Regions from separate parts of the Cupriavidus sp. PET2-C1 genome, predicted to be linked through region 2. Evidence: predicted binding sites of a transcription regulator. Region 2 holds the regulator's gene; each other region holds the start of a gene.

Region 1 (5,376 bases), 1.8 Mb from region 2:
AAGGCCTGGCCCCGGCGCGCTGCTGGCGTTCGTGTTCGCGTCTGGCTTACTTGCCCGCGGCAGCAGCCACGACCTTCTGGGCAGCTTCTTCCATGGTATCGGCGGCGATGATGGGCAGGCCCGAGTCGGCCAGCATCTTCTTGCCGATCTCTTCGTTGGTACCCTTCATGCGCACGACCAGCGGCACGGACAGCGACACGGCCTTGGATGCAGCGATCACGCCTTCGGCGATCACGTCGCAACGCATGATGCCGCCGAAGATGTTGACCAGGATGGCCTTCAGGTTCGGGTTCTTCAGCATCAGCTTGAAGGCTTCAGTCACCTTCTCGGTGGTGGCACCGCCGCCCACGTCGAGGAAGTTGGCCGGCTCGCCGCCGAACAGCTTGATGGTGTCCATGGTGGCCATGGCCAGGCCAGCGCCGTTCACCAGGCAGCCGATGTTGCCGTCCAGCGAGATGTAGGCCAGGTCGAACTTCGACGCTTCGATTTCAGCCGGATCTTCTTCGTCCAGGTCGCGGTAAGCGACGATTTCCGGGTGACGGAACAGGGCGTTGGAGTCGAAGTTGAACTTGGCGTCCAGTGCGATCACCTTGCCGTCGCCGGTCAGGATCAGCGGGTTGATTTCAGCCAGCGAAGCATCGGTGTCCCAGAATGCCTTGTACAGGCCTTGCAGGGCCTGGCGGGCTTGCGCCACGCTTGCGTCGGGCACGCCGATCTTGCGGGCGATGTCGTCAGCGTCCGCGTCGAGCAGGCCGGCCGACGGATCGATGATCAGCGTGTGGATCTTTTCCGGGCTGTGGGCAGCGACTTCTTCGATGTCCATGCCGCCTTCGCTGGAGGCCATCAGGGCGACCTTTTGCGAAACACGGTCAACCACCAGGCTGACGTACAGTTCCTTCTTGATGTCAGCGCCTTCTTCGATCAGCAGGCGGTTGACCTTCTTGCCTTCCGGGCCGGTCTGGTGCGTGACCAGGGTCATGCCGAGGATGTTGGTGGCGTAGGTCTTGACCTCGTCGATGCTCTTGGCCACCTTCACGCCGCCGCCCTTGCCGCGGCCGCCCGCGTGGATCTGCGCCTTGACGACCCATACCGGGCCGCCCAGTTGTTCAGCAGCCTTCAGGGCCTCTTCGACCGAGAACGCGGGGATGCCGCGCGGAACCGGCACATTGTATTTGCGCAGGATTTCCTTGCCTTGGTACTCATGGATATTCATGCGTGTTTCCTTTCGGGTAGGCGTAAAAGTGTGGAGATGAAATCTCGGCGGACTGCAGGCCGGCCTGGCTTAGCCAGAAGTACCGGTTGACCTGCGCGACATGGCGCCGTCGGCGGGGGCGGCGAGCGCCTCCGCTGGCTGCGCCGCCGGGGTCGAAGACCCTTCGGTCTTGGTCCTCGGTTTTGGCTGGTGACCATACCAGCGGGGGTAAAACTGGCGTACGACTTCGCCTTCGAAATGCAGGGCATGGCAGCCATGCAACTGGTAAGGCGGTTCGGTACTGGTGTCTTCGGCACCGCCGTCGCGAATGTTGAACACATCGCCGGCGAATGCCTGGATCGCGGTGGTCGGCAGTATGCCGGCCAGCTCGGTCAAATGCGTGCATCCGGCCACACCCGACAGGCGCTCTTTCACCGACTTGCGGAAACCCTTCATCAGGTTCAGGCCGATCAGCTTGCGGTAGGCCGGGCCGATGGTGTCGCACTGGCCGGGATAAGGCACCCAGTCGGAACAGGCATCGGCGTCCACGACGTTCATGCGCAGGTCAATGGTGACGCGCAGCCACAAATCGTGCAGCGGCTCGCCCACCGGGCGCACGCCGCCGCCGGCCAGCGGAATCTCGCGCGGCTTGGTGTCAGTCAGGCGCGCTTCGATGTCCCATAGGCCGTCGTCCCTAAGATAAGCCTCCGCCGTGATGGCACGACGGTGACGCAGGGCGCGATTGACGGGCGGGGAAAGCGGCATAACACCAGGCAGGAGCGGGAGAAATGGACGGCTGGGCCGGAAAACCGCAGGATTTTAACATGCCGGACAACCTTGGCCGGGAACAAACTGCGCGCGGCGCTGTTGTCCGGGATTGTCGAGCGACGGCCAAGCCCCGCGCATACGGAAAAATCGCGGCATTGCGGGGGAAACGGCCTAAGGCATCAAGCCGTGAACAAGGCGTGAAGATTCGGAATACGCCTACTGGCAAAGCAGGTATGTGCCCGAAACCGGTGCAGGACAGGACCGTGACATCACCGCGGCATCACTTGAACTTGTGGCTGCCGCGCCGGCGGACGTCAGTCACTGCCGTCCAGCCATTCATCCGCCCCTTTGATCACCTGGCTCACCACCGAGCGGGAAAAACCGCGGGCGACCATAAAGCGGATCTGCTTGGCCTTGTCTTCCGGCGTGGCGGGCGGCGTGCCAAAACGCTTTTGCCAGACCGCGCGGCCGCGCTCCAGCTCCGACCCGCGCAGGCGATCCTGCAGGTCGGCAAGCTGATCGCCGCCGAGCTGATGGGTGCGGGCTTCCTGCATCACGCGGGCGGCGCCATAGCGGGCCGCGCGCCGATGCACCAGGCTGTCGACAAAGCGCGCGTTGGACAGCCAGTTCTCGCGCTCCAGCGCATCCAGCAGTTGCTCGAGGGCCTCGGGAGACTCGGCGTGCGGGGCCAGCTTGCGCGCCAGCTCCGCCCGGCTGTGCTCGCGCCGCGACAGGTAGCCGACGGCGCGGGCTTTCAGGGAGAGAGGAGGACGGGTAGCCATGGGGGAAGGCGCGCTTGAACACCGCGCATTGTCAATGCGCTTTATCAATGCGTTTTATAGATGCGCTTTAAAAATGCAAACCGGGGCGGCGCGCGTCGCTGCGCGTGCCGCCCCGGGGTGGGGATCGCGGCCGGAAATGCCCCGGCCAGCGAAGCTCAGTCTTCGGCGGTGACCACGGCGCCGGCGGTGGCCGGCGTGCCGTTCATCAGGACCACGCCCAGCGACTCGCGCACCTTGTTCTCGATCTCGTCGGCGATGTCCGGATTTTCGCGCAGGTATTCACGCGCGTTGTCCTTGCCCTGGCCGATCTTCTCGCCCTTGTAGCTGTACCACGCGCCCGACTTCTCGACGACCTTGGCGTCCACGCCGAGGTCGATGATTTCGCCCTGGCGCGAGATGCCCTGGCCATAGAGGATGTCGAAGAAGGCTTCGCGGAACGGCGGCGATACCTTGTTCTTGACCACCTTGACCTTGGTTTCGTTGCCGATCACCTCATCGCCCTTCTTGATCGAGCCGATGCGGCGGATGTCCAGGCGCACCGAGGCGTAGAACTTCAGCGCATTGCCGCCGGTGGTGGTTTCGGGCGAGCCGAACATCACGCCGATCTTCATGCGGATCTGGTTGATGAAGATCACCAGGCAGTTGGTGCGCTTGATGGTGCCGGTCAGCTTGCGCAGCGCCTGGCTCATCAGGCGGGCCTGCAGGCCCGGCAGCGAATCGCCCATCTCGCCTTCGATTTCGGCCTTGGGCACCAGGGCCGCCACCGAGTCGATCACGATCAGGTCGACCGAGCCCGAGCGCACCAGCGCGTCGGTGATTTCCAGTGCCTGCTCGCCGGTGTCGGGCTGGGAGATCAGCAGGTCGCCCACGGACACGCCGAGCTTGCCGGCATAGTTGACGTCGAGCGCGTGCTCGGCATCGATAAAGGCGCAGGTGCCGCCCAGCTTTTGCATTTCGGCCACGACCTGCAGCGTCAGCGTGGTCTTGCCCGAGGATTCCGGACCGTAGATTTCCACCACGCGGCCGCGCGGCAGGCCGCCGACGCCCAGCGCGATGTCCAGGCCCAGCGAGCCGGTGGACACGACCTGGATATCCTGGTCGATGTCGGCCTCGCCCAGTTTCATGATCGAGCCCTTGCCGAACTGCTTCTCGATCTGGGCCAGCGCGGCCGCCAGCGCCTTCTGCTTTTCGGCGCTTACGCCAGCACCCGCCTTCTTGCCGTCATCCATGGTCGTCCTTCCGTCAATGGTGTATAAATAGGCCGCATGTGGCGCGCCGCCTGCTTTTGCGGGTAACCGCCCGACCCGCGCCGCGCCGCGAACTCCTGATGACAATGTACCTGGCAGCAGGGGCAAACATTGGGCAAACGTCGGTAATTCGTTCGTTGCTAAATTCAGTACGATCCGGCCCGCTCACTGCGCGACCGGATCAAGCGAGTACTGTATAAAAAAACAGTATGCTTGGCAAGTCCCGCACGCGTCATTTGATGTAAAGCGACGACTAAGCCGGCCAGGGTGGAGACAACCATGCGTATTCTGATCGCCGAAGATGACGATGTGCTGGCAGATGGCCTGACACGCTCATTACGTCACTCCGGCTATGCCGTCGACCATGTCGCCAGTGGGGTTGAAGCCGACTCGGCGCTCTCGACCCAGACCTTCGACCTCCTGATCCTCGATCTCGGCCTGCCCCGCATGCCCGGGCTGGAAGTGCTCAAGCGCCTGCGCACGCGCGGCGCCATGCTGCCGGTGCTGATCCTGACCGCGGCCGACGGCGTCGATGAGCGCGTCAAGGGCCTGGACCTGGGCGCCGACGACTACATGGCCAAGCCCTTCGCCCTGTCCGAGCTGGAAGCCCGCGTGCGCGCGCTGGTGCGGCGCGGCGCCGGCGGCGGCGCCACGCTCACGCGCCACGGCCCGCTGGCCTTCGACCAGGTTGGCCGCATCGCCTACCTGAACGAGCAGATGCTGGATCTCTCCGCGCGCGAAGTCGGACTGCTGGAGATCCTGCTCACCCGCACCGGGCGGCTGGTATCCAAGGAGCAGCTGGTCGACCACCTGTGCGAATGGGGCGAAGAGGTCAGCAACAATGCCATCGAAGTCTATGTGCACCGGCTGCGCAAGAAGATCGAGGTGGGCGGGATCCGCATTGCCACGGTACGCGGGCTGGGCTACTGCCTGGAGAAATTCCAGGCCGCCGTGGCGCACGACTAGAATGCGCCATTAGAATCATCAGAATCAGAATCGGCTTGGGCACCGTTTCCCTTTCCCTTTGACGGCATGCCGGCGACACCGCCAAGACCTGCCCGACACCCCCTCCCCATGAGCCTGCTGCGACTGCCCCGGCGGCGCGCACGGGCCGCACGGCCCGCGCGCGCGCCCTCCCCGCCCGATGAGATCGTCAGCGACGAAACGCTGGCCGGCGCCCTGCCGCACCTTGAAGACAGCGCGGGCCATCCGTCGCCGCGCTCGCTGTTCGGCGAAATACTGGACTGGATGCTGGCGCCGCTGCTGCTGTTGTGGCCGATGAGCATTGCCGTGACCTACCTGGTGGCGAAGTCCATCGCCAACGGGCCCTTCGACCGCTCGCTGGAGGCCAGCGCCATCGTGCTGTCGCAGCAGGTGCGCGAGGTCA
Region 2 (5,376 bases):
CCGCGGCCGGCTTGGGAGGCGCTGGAATCGCCACATGCCCCGCCCCGGTGCGCGAACTGCGCACCACTGCCACGCCGGCGCTGGCAGCATCAGTTAGCGCCTCCACCAGCGACTGGTGGACCGACCCGTTGCCAGCGGCCGCCACGACCAGGCCCGACACGCCCGCCTGCGCCAAGGCATCCACCACGATCCGGCCCGGTTCCGCATAGCTAGCCACGATCTCGACCTGCGGCCATGCACCTGGAACCGGCCAGGCCTTGGCCGGCAAGCGGCCGGGGGTGCGCACAAAGCGCACGAGGTTGTCCTGGACAAAACCAATCGGCCCGGTTACCGGCGACACAAACGCATTCACCGCCGACGTGTGCGCCTTCATCACATCGCGCCCTGCGTGAATCTCCTGATTGATCACCAGCAGCACGCCCTTCGCCGTCGCGCCGGCATCCGCCGCTACGCGCACCGCATCCAGCAGGTTCAACGGACCATCCGCCGACAACGAGGTCGACGGCCGCATTGCAGCCGTCAGCACAACCGGCACCGTACCCACGCAAGCCAGGTGCAGCAGCATGGCCGTCTCCTCCAGGGTATCGGTGCCGTGCGTAATGACAATGCCCGACACATCGGGCTGCGCGGACCAGTACGCCACGCGCCCCACCAGCCTGGACCAGAGCGCGAACGACATGTCCTTGCTATCCACCTGCGCAACCTGCTCGGCCTCGATCCGCGCCACCGCCCCCAGCGCCGGCACCGCGTCGAGCAGCGCCGTCACCGGCACCGTCGCCGCCTGGTACTTCGCGCTGCTGGCTGGGTTGGACGACGAACCGGCAATGGTGCCACCGGTAGCGAGCACGACGACACGAGGCAGGAGAGACATGGCGGGAAAGTGGGAAAGTGGGAAAGTGGGAAAGTGGGACCGTGGCCGGGAGCCAGAAAAGTTGAACAGTACGCAACGCAAGACGCTTCAGTGCCGCGGATTGTAACCCTCCGCCCACCCGCCACGGCACGCGCCAAGACCCGTGGGACGCACCTGTCAATGCGCAAACTCCCAAAAATTCCGCTTGCACTTCACTCGATACTGTATAAAATCACAGCATACTGTTTAAACATACAGTGCTTTCAAACACCGGCGACCATGGCGACCCTGACACCGCGACAGCAGCAGATTTTCGACTTGATCCGCAGCAGCCTCCAGCACACGGGCTTCCCGCCCACGCGCGCAGAGATCGCCGCCAAGTTCGGCTTCTCCTCACCCAATGCAGCCGAGGAACATTTACGTGCCCTGGCCCGCAAAGGCGTGATCGAGCTCACCCCCGGCGCCTCACGCGGCATTCGCCTCAAGGTCTCCCGCAGCGACTCCGAGCTACCCGACCAGTTCTCGCTGCCTATGGCGGGCGTCATGCAGCTAACCCTGCCATTGGTAGGGCGCGTCGCAGCCGGCAGCCCGATCCTCGCCGCCGAACACATCGACCGCCAATACCAGGTCGACGCCTCGGTGTTCGACGTGCAGCCCGATTACCTCCTGCGGGTGCGTGGTCTCAGCATGCGCGACGCCGGCATCCTCGATGGCGACCTGCTCGCCGTCAAGCGCGCCAGCGAAGCCGCCAACGGCAAGATCGTTGTAGCGCGCCTGGGCGACGACGTCACCGTCAAACGCCTCAACCGCCGCGGCGACACCATCGAGCTGATCGCCGAGAACCCCGACTTCCCCAGCATCATCGTGCAAGCCGGCCGTGAAGAGTTCTCACTAGAAGGCATCGCTGTCGGTCTCATCCGCCCCGGCGCCTTCTGACGAGTGCGGCTGAGGCGGGCGAACCCCGTACAAGCCGACACCCGATTGTGCCAACGCACCCGCGTAGCGGGTACCGCTAACTGTTGTTGCAAGTCACCAGGTGTAGCCATGCTGCCAGCCAACCGCCTCTCCGCCCGCCGCCCCGTCAAGCCCGTGCCCTTCCGCCAGTCCAAAGGCGTACGCATCTACCAGGGCGCACAACGACGCACCATGGTTGGCAGCATGGCCGCCATCTGCCGAATGCTCGAGTTGGAGGAATCCTCCAAGCTGGCTGGTTAAGCAGGTGGCACTGAAAAAAATTTGTGCAGAGTACTAGCCATCCTGCTCTTGGCATTGTATGATCTTGTTCTTCGTCGTTCGGCACCAAGCAGAACGACATCGACGGTGGCTGTAGCTCAGTTGGTAGAGTCCAGGATTGTGATTCCTGTCGTCGTGGGTTCGAGTCCCATCAGCCACCCCAAGAATTTTCTTTACAAAACAGCGACTTAGCCAAGTCGCTGTTTTTGTTTGTGGACTCAACGCACGTTGAAAGGTCCCGCAGCGGTAATTCGGATCAAGGGCATTGCGACCCAAGCTCGCAACGCAAGCAGAGGTATCGCTATGCCGGGCCGCCCATGTGCGCCGCGCGCTCCTACCCTCCCCCCGCAATCCCATCACACGTTCTTGCCCGGCGAAACCATCCGTTGACAATTCGGCGCTCTGCTTTCTACGCTCGCATTCGGATTCACTGCGAATCCGCACAGTAGCTGTGCACTGCAATGCCCCCGCCCGATACTCGTTGCCTGGAGACGTGAGTGATGCACTGACTCTTGGGCGCGCCGGCGTGTCCAGCAACGAATATTGGCATCGAATTTGGATAAAGATATTTTAATTCTGCCTATAAGGCCTTCATTGCCTCAAAGTGAAAAACCAACTAATCGGCAAGAGGGAAGCCAAAGACATCCTGCAGCAGGTCTTGCTCGAACGCCGCTATCCACGAAGACCCCGCCCCGTCTGGATAGCGCCGAACTTCGCTTCCGATTACACGGGTGACGGTGATTTCCCGCAGCGTGTGATTCAGGCTGTCGGCCAGCGGAGTGCCCTCCTCTGCTGCGACATCGAAATCCTCTGGTACAAATCCGTGCCGCGCGCAAGCGGACTCGAAATTCTCACGCTCGTCCGCGGGTAGTTCGTAGAATAACTTTTGAACCATGGCCATCTCCCAGAGCCTCGCTGAGATCCTAACATGGCCAATCCGCGCATCCCTGAGCAGTTCGTCGGCTACCCCATCTGCAATGCAATCACGCTCCAGGAGACCGAGTCGCGGCCCTGCGTATCCTTGCGCTGCCCGATATAGCGTTCAACCAAGCCGATCGCTCGGCCAAGTTCCAGCGTCTCATCGGCAGACACGTCAAACATCCTTCGACCATGGGGAATAGGCCCATGTCTGAGCGACATGATGACACTAGCGCCCGGCGCCAGCAGTTCCGCGATGGCACGCATTGCAATCGCTCGCTCAGCCGCGTCAAGATGCATCCATACGGCAGTTAGCAATATGAGATCAAAATGCTCACGCCTGGCTCGCATCGCCGATAGGCACGGCAGCGCGTCATCCACCCATTCAATGGGCAAAGCCGCGTGAATACGCTGCCCCTCTTGACGCAGTTCAAGGGTGGGTTCCAGAGCCACAACGCGATGTCCCAACCGAGTAAGCGCGGCTGCATCGCGGCCCGATCCAGCGCCGATGTCCAGAATGCCGCTGGGCGTATGTGGAAACAGGTGCAGAACGTCGCGATGGACATCCTCGAACAGAATGTGCTCGTATTGTTGCGCCAACGCGAGTGCGTTGGCGCTATAGCCTGCGGTACCCGCCACTGTTCTACGCATGTGGATCCCTGTTTTCACCCCACCAACGGCGTATAGGAAGCTTCCGCGCCCCTTGGCATATTGCAATTGCTCGTTGACTGACCCCGACGAGACTTCCCGTAGACCGCCTTGCCATCGCGCCGGCGGCCTTCTTTTTTGCCGGACGCCGCGGTTGCCTTGATGTTCATCCGGAACGGCCGGACTGACCATGGCCTGCATCGAAGGCGACGCCTGTGGCACAGCATCGTGCGTGCCACCTCGGCGTGAAGAGACACGCGTTTTAACCTGCGGAGCTGTGGATATGGCCGGCACCAGCCTGCTTCTGCTGATGTCACGGCTGTGGTCGCCGTTGCAAGACTTGGAACGCGGACCCTGCGGCCGTCGACGGAATAGATCCACGCTTGTCTTCTGAAGCCGTTCTAAATCGTTGCCACAAACCGCAGCCATAAAAGCAAAACCCCCCAGTACTTTCGTACTGGGGGGTTTCAAGGGAGAGCCTGGCGATTACCTACTTTCACACGGGTATCCGCACTATCATCGGCGTGGAGTCGTTTCACGGTCCTGTTCGGGATGGGAAGGGGTGGTTCCAACTCGCTATGGTCACCAGGCATAAACGGTGGCCGCGCTGAGGAATGCTCAACGCAGCGAATAGGGATGTAGTAGGGGTTGTGCGTATCGGCCTAGCTGCTGGGCAGCGGCACGCGACACTCACACCAGGTAGAAACACACTGGTTATAGGATCAAGCCTTACGGGCAATTAGTACTGGTTAGCTTAACGCATTACTGCGCTTCCACACCCAGCCTATCAACGTCCTGGTCTCGAACGACCCTTCAAGGAGCTCAAGGCTCCAGGGAATCCTCATCTTCAGGCGAGTTTCCCGCTTAGATGCTTTCAGCGGTTATCTCTTCCGTACATAGCTACCCTGCGATGCCTCTGGCGAGACAACAGGTACACCAGCGGTACGTCCACTCCGGTCCTCTCGTACTAGGAGCAGCCCCCGTCAAGATTCCAACGCCCACGGCAGATAGGGACCAAACTGTCTCACGACGTTTTAAACCCAGCTCACGTACCTCTTTAAATGGCGAACAGCCATACCCTTGGGACCGGCTACAGCCCCAGGATGAGATGAGCCGACATCGAGGTGCCAAACACCGCCGTCGATATGAACTCTTGGGCGGTATCAGCCTGTTATCCCCAGAGTACCTTTTATCCGTTGAGCGATGGCCCTTCCATTCAGAACCACCGGATCACTATGTCCTGCTTTCGCACCTGCTCGACTTGTCGGTCTCGCAGTTAAGCACGCTTTTGCCATTGCACTTTAGGTACGATGTCCGACCGTACCAAGCGTACCTTCGAACTCCTCCGTTACACTTTGGGAGGAGACCGCCCCAGTCAAACTGCCTACCATGCACTGTCCCCGATCCGGATTCACGGACCAAGGTTAGAACCTCAAACAAACCAGGGTGGTATTTCAAGGACGGCTCCACGCAGACTAGCGTCCACGCTTCAAAGCCTCCCACCTATCCTACACAGATCGGTTCAAAGTCCAATGCAAAGCTACAGTAAAGGTTCATGGGGTCTTTCCGTCTAGCCGCGGGGAGATTGCATCATCACAAACACTTCAACTTCGCTGAGTCTCGGGAGGAGACAGTGTGGCCATCGTTACGCCATTCGTGCAGGTCGGAACTTACCCGACAAGGAATTTCGCTACCTTAGGACCGTTATAGTTACGGCCGCCGTTTAC
Region 3 (5,376 bases), 2.1 Mb from region 2:
GCGCGGCGATCCTCAACAGCCGGCTGGAATTTCCCAGCCGGCGCATTACGGTGAATCTGGCGCCGGCCGACCTGCCCAAGGAAAGCGGGCGCTTCGACCTGCCGATCGCGCTCGGCATCCTGGCCGCAAGCGGGCAAGTCCCGCTGGATGGCCTGGATGCCAGCGAGTTCGCCGGCGAGCTGTCGCTATCCGGCGAATTGCGCCCGGTGCGCGGTGCACTGGCCATGGCCATGGGCCTGGGGCGCGACAACGCGGCACGGCAAGCCGCTGGCGAAGGCCCGGCGCGCAGCTTCGTGGTGGCGGCGGAAAACGCGCCCGAGGCGGCCCTGATCGACGGCGTCACGGTATATGCGGCGCGCTCCCTGCTGGAAGTCTGTGCTCACCTTGGCCCCCTGCCGGCGGACCGCCTGGCGCGTGCGGAGCCGCTGGTTGAGATCGCCGGAGGCAACCCGGCCGGCGCGGACATGCGTGACGTGCGGGGCCAGACGCAAGCGCGCCGCGCCATGGAGATCGCGGCGGCGGGCCAGCATTCGGCACTGCTGGTCGGTCCGCCCGGCACCGGCAAGTCCATGCTGGCGCAGCGCTTTGCCAGCCTGCTGCCACCCATGACCCTGGACGAAGCGCTGGAATCCGCCGCGGTGCAGAGCCTGACCGCCGCCGGCTTCCATCCCGCCCGCTGGCGTGAGCGGCCCTACCGCTCGCCGCATCACACTGCGTCGGCAGCGGCGCTGGTGGGCGGCGGCAGCAATCCCCGGCCAGGCGAGATCTCGCTGGCCCACCAAGGTGTGTTGTTCCTGGACGAGTTGCCTGAATTTGACCGCAAGGTGCTGGAAGTCCTGCGCGAACCCCTGGAATCGGGCCGCGTCACCATCTCGCGCGCCATGCGGCAGGCCGACTTCCCGGCGCGCTTCCAGTTCATCGCCGCGATGAACCCCTGTCCTTGCGGCTATCAGGGACACCCTTCCCGTCCTTGCCGTTGCACGCCTGACCAGGTGCTGCGCTACCAGTCCAGGCTGTCGGGGCCGTTGCTCGACCGGATCGACCTGCAGGTGGAAGTGCCGGCGCAGGATCATCAGGAAATGCTCGACGGCCCGCCCGGAGAGCCCAGCGCCGACGTGCGCCAGCGCGTGCTGGCCGCCCGGGCCGTGCAACAGGCCCGCCAGGGCAAGCCCAACGCCGCCCTGTCCGGTCGCGAGATCGACGAACATTGCCCGCTCGCGCCCGAGGCGCAGGCATTGCTGCGCGGCGCCATGGCCAAGCTGGCCTGGTCGGCGCGCGCCTATTTCCGCGTATTGAAGATCGCCCGCACCATTGCCGACCTGGCGGGCGCCGAGCAATTACAGCCGAGCCATGTGGGCGAGGCTATCCAGTACCGGCGCGCCTTGCGCACACCGTAGCCATTCACGCCCGGCGCGGCGGCGCGGCCACAGGCGGCTCCGATGGCGGCGGTGGCTCTTCGATCGGAGGGAGGTCGGGCGGCACGCCCGGGGGCAGCGGATCCTCGGCCGGCGGCACGGTGTGGACCGGCCGCGCATGCAATGGAGCCTGCTGGGGGGAAGAGCTTCGCATTGCTTACCTCCGCTTGGGTCGTCTTCGTCTTACCGTCTTACCTTATTGAAGCAAACGCACTCGTGGGAAGCCAGCGATAGATAGGCATATGGACGGATCGGGACGGATCAGGCCGGATCGGACCGGCGCGGAGCCGGCCCTGAGTCTTCACGCCGGATGGCGCCTGACGAAGAACAGCGCCGCGCCCACGGCCACCAGCACGCTGCCGAAGATCCGGTTCTGCCAGCGCACCGCGCGCGCATTGCGGAACAGGCCGCGCATGCGCGAGGCCAGCAGCGCGTAGCCGTGCATCACCACCAGGTCCACGCCGCACATGGTCGCGGCCAGGATGGCAAGCTGGGGCCCGAGCGCATGAGCGGGATCGATGAACTGCGGCAACACCGCCACCATGAAGATGATGCCCTTGGGGTTGGTCACATTGGTCAGCAAGCCCGTGGCAAAACGCCGGCGCGGGCTCAGCGTGGCCATGCGCGGCGCTTGCCTGCCCTGCGCTGCATCGTCCTGGCCGCCGTCCACCCGCGCGCGCCATTGCTGCACGCCGATGTAGATCAGGTAGAGCGCACCAATCGTCTTGACCACGGCAAATGCATGCTCGGAGGCCACCAGCAGCGCGCCCAGGCCACCGCCGGCCACCAGCAGGATGATGACCAGCCCGGTCTGCAAGCCAAAAATCGTGGTGGTGGTCTTGCGCAGCCCATAGGACAGGCCATGGCTCATCGACAGCACCGCGCCGGAACCCGGCGACACGGCAATCACCCAACAGGCCGCGAAATAGGCCAGCCAAACATCCCAACGCATTGCGTTACTCCTTGAAAATAAACTGTCTTGAATCTGCCTTGAAGCTTGGAGCGCCCAGGTCAGAACGGATGGAAGCCCGTCAGGAACTGGTCTATCTGTTCCGCCTGGCGCTGGTCGCGCGCCGCCTCTCCCGCCTCCAGCACGACCGCCTGGTAGACGTGCACGCCCGATGCCACCAGCCGCGCGGTCAACCTGCGTGGCGACTGGTCCTGCGGCGAGACCGCGGCCACCTGCAGCTCCACACCCTCGAGCGCCACGGCCGGCGATGCGGCCGACATCACCGTCACCTTGCGGGTCTTGACCGCATCGGCAGGATGCGGCCCGAGGTTGCCGAGCAAGCCCTTCTGCATGGAATCCAGCGCCGCCTGCCGCAACTCGGCGTCATCGGCGGGCAAGGTCACCACGCCCACGGCGAACAAGGTCTCGTCGACCCGGGCCGCGTCCATCGTCATGGGCAGCTTGCGCCCGGCAATCGCCACCTCGCGCGCAGCGCCGGATGGCTTGCCGGGATAAAGCGCCGCGTAGGCGCCTTCGTTGGACTGGATGGTGCGCCAGTCATAGCGGGGCGAACAGGCGATCAGCCCGGCGCCGAGCGCGCCCAGGACGATGGCTTTGGCAAGCGGGGACTGCGGCAAGCGGAAAAACCGTGGAAACCAGGCGTGGGGCATCAGGGCGGCGAATGCGGAGATAAGCCGCTATTATCGTAGAACCCGCGTGTCAGCGCTCATCCACATTGCCCGCCAATGCAAACCCAGCCATCGATCCGGCCCATGCCGCCATCCCTCCGGGGTGTTTTTGGCACCGCACGCCGTGCTGGCATGGCGATGCTCGGCGCCATGCTGGTCGCGGCAGGCACAAGCGCCCTGGCCGCCACGGCCCACCTGCCCCCCGCCAACGATCTCGCCACCCAGGCCGCCGCTGCGGCCAGCCGGGGCGAGCCCCTGGTGGTGCTGGTGACACTGCCCGGCTGCGTGTACTGCGAAACGGTGCGCCGCAACTATCTCGGCCCGCAAGCCGCGGCGGGCGAAATCGAGGCGCGCGAGCTCGACATGACCGCCGACACGCCCCTGCGCAACGCCGATGGCAGCATGACCACCGCACGCGAATGGGCGCGCAGCCGCAATGTAGCGGTAGCACCCACGGTGCTCTTCCTTGACGCGCGCGGCCGCTCGCTGGCCACGCCGCTACGTGGCATGCAGCCCGATTTCTATGGCGCCTACCTTGAGCAGGCGCTGGACCAGGCCCGCTCGGCCTTGGCAAGCAAGGCGCATTGAGGCGCACGATGGCGCACCCGGCTGCGGCCAATCGTCGCATCCGCGGCGGCTCGGTGAATGCAGCCGGCAGCGCCTTGGCAGCGGCAGTAGAATAGTGGCTTGTCTGACCTGTCGGCGAGCATCATGACGACCTCCGCTTCCCCCACCACACCCACCCCGGCAAGCACCGCCTCGCGCAAGCGGTGGCCTGTGATCGCCGCCGTGCTGCTGGTTGCCGTGCTGGGTTGGTTCGGCTATCGCGCCGTCGCCCCCGCCAATGCGGCGCCGCCCGCCACGTTCACGCTGCTGTCGGGCGAGAAGATCAGCACCTCCGATCTCAAGGGCAAGGTCTACCTGGTCAACTTCTGGGCCACCAGCTGCGTCACCTGCGTCAAGGAAATGCCGGACATGGTCCGCACCTATGACAAGTTCAAGGGCAAGGGCCTGGAGTTCGTCGCCGTGGCAATGAGCTATGACCCGCCCATGTACGTGATGAACTATGCGCAAACGCGCAAGCTGCCGTTCAAGGTGGCGATGGATTCCGACGGCGCGGCCGCCAAGGCATTCGGCGAAGTGCAGCTGACCCCGACCACCTTCGTGATCGACAAGGACGGCCACATCCTCAAGCGCTATGTGGGCGAGCCCGAGTGGGACGCGCTGCACAAGCTGCTCGACGGCGCGCTCGCCAAGGCGGCCTGAGCCACCGCCCGGCTCACCGCCTCCGCCCAGAAAGGTGCCTTCCATGGCACCTTTTTTATTGCCTGGGCGCGCCCGGGCAATGCCCGGCTTGCGCAGCCCGGCTGTATGGATATACAGTTGCCAGCAGCTTTCCCCGCCCATGCTGGCCAGCGCACTTGCGCCCGGCATCCCCGGCATCCCCTAAGGCCCCCGCTCCGTGTTACTCGATCCCGATCCCAGCGCCGTGCTTTGCGACGCACCCGCCGTCAAGCAGCCCGATACCGTGGATGCCCGCGCCCCCGACACGCCGGCCTACCTGTCGACCCTGAACCCGGAACAGCGCGCGGCCGTGACGCACGAGCCCGCCGCGCCGCTGCTGATCATCGCCGGTGCCGGCTCGGGCAAGACCAACACGCTGGCCCACCGCGTTGCCCATCTAGTGCTGAGCGGCGCAGACCCGCGCCGCATCCTGCTGCTGACGTTCTCGCGCCGCGCGGCGTCGGAAATGGGGCGGCGGGTCGAGCGCATCGTCGACCAGGCGCTGGGCATGCAAGCCTCCGGGGCGGGGCGCGCGGCACTCACATGGTCAGGCACCTTCCACGCCATCGGCGCGCGCCTGCTGCGCGAGTACGCGGAAACGCTTGGCCTGTCGCCCAGCTTCACCATCTGCGATCGCGGCGACGCCGCCGACCTGATGAACGTGGTGCGGCACGACCTGGGCCTGTCGGCCCAGGCTTCGCGGTTCCCGCGCAAGGAAACCTGCCTGTCGATCTACTCGCGCGTGGTCAACACGCAGGCGCCGCTCGAAGACGTGCTCAAGCAATGGTTCCCGCGCTATGCCATGTGGACGGATGCGCTGCGCGGACTATTTGCCGGCTATGTGCAAGCCAAGCAGAAGCAGCAGGTGCTCGACTACGACGACCTGCTGCTCTACTGGGCGCAGGCACTGGCCGAGCCCGCGCTGGCGCAGGACATGGGCGCGCGCTTCGACCACGTGCTGGTGGACGAATACCAGGACACCAATGCGCTGCAGGCTGCCATCCTGCTCGCGCTCAAGCCCGACGGGCGCGGCCTGACG

Evidence for each region. Region 2 encodes LexA, which represses DNA repair genes until DNA is damaged. Its sites were predicted from a motif close to ACTGTATNNNNATACAGT; they were not measured.
Region 1: recA (recombinase RecA) is a predicted target of LexA. The motif match lies at 4,181-4,198, and genes of this name have one in related genera.
Region 3: ACX12D_RS01905 (ATP-dependent helicase) is a predicted target of LexA. The motif match lies at 4,420-4,437, and genes of this name have one in related genera.

The regions. Positions count from the first base shown of each region.
Region 1 covers NZ_CM137259.1:703,888-709,263, reverse strand. The annotation lists gene sucC (ADP-forming succinate--CoA ligase subunit beta) at 47-1,213, opposite strand; gene ACX12D_RS03240 (DUF2889 domain-containing protein) at 1,283-1,957, opposite strand; gene recX (recombination regulator RecX) at 2,275-2,742, opposite strand; gene recA (recombinase RecA) at 2,898-3,971, opposite strand; gene ACX12D_RS03225 (response regulator) at 4,269-4,955, shown strand; gene ACX12D_RS03220 (sensor histidine kinase N-terminal domain-containing protein) at 5,064-5,376, shown strand, end outside.
Region 2 covers NZ_CM137259.1:2,549,235-2,554,610, forward strand. The annotation lists gene ACX12D_RS11530 (asparaginase) at 1-871, opposite strand, end outside; gene lexA (transcriptional repressor LexA) at 1,130-1,786, shown strand; gene ACX12D_RS11540 (hypothetical protein) at 1,895-2,065, shown strand; tRNA gene ACX12D_RS11545 (tRNA-His) at 2,171-2,246, shown strand; gene ACX12D_RS11550 (hypothetical protein) at 2,700-2,978, opposite strand; gene ACX12D_RS11555 (class I SAM-dependent methyltransferase) at 3,047-3,652, opposite strand; rRNA gene rrf (5S ribosomal RNA) at 4,127-4,239, opposite strand; rRNA gene ACX12D_RS11565 (23S ribosomal RNA) at 4,368-5,376, opposite strand, start outside.
Region 3 covers NZ_CM137259.1:424,551-429,926, reverse strand. The annotation lists gene ACX12D_RS01930 (YifB family Mg chelatase-like AAA ATPase) at 1-1,397, shown strand, start outside; gene ACX12D_RS01925 (LysE family transporter) at 1,717-2,367, opposite strand; gene ACX12D_RS01920 (hypothetical protein) at 2,427-3,035, opposite strand; gene ACX12D_RS01915 (thioredoxin domain-containing protein) at 3,186-3,641, shown strand; gene ACX12D_RS01910 (TlpA disulfide reductase family protein) at 3,765-4,319, shown strand; gene ACX12D_RS01905 (ATP-dependent helicase) at 4,582-5,376, shown strand, end outside.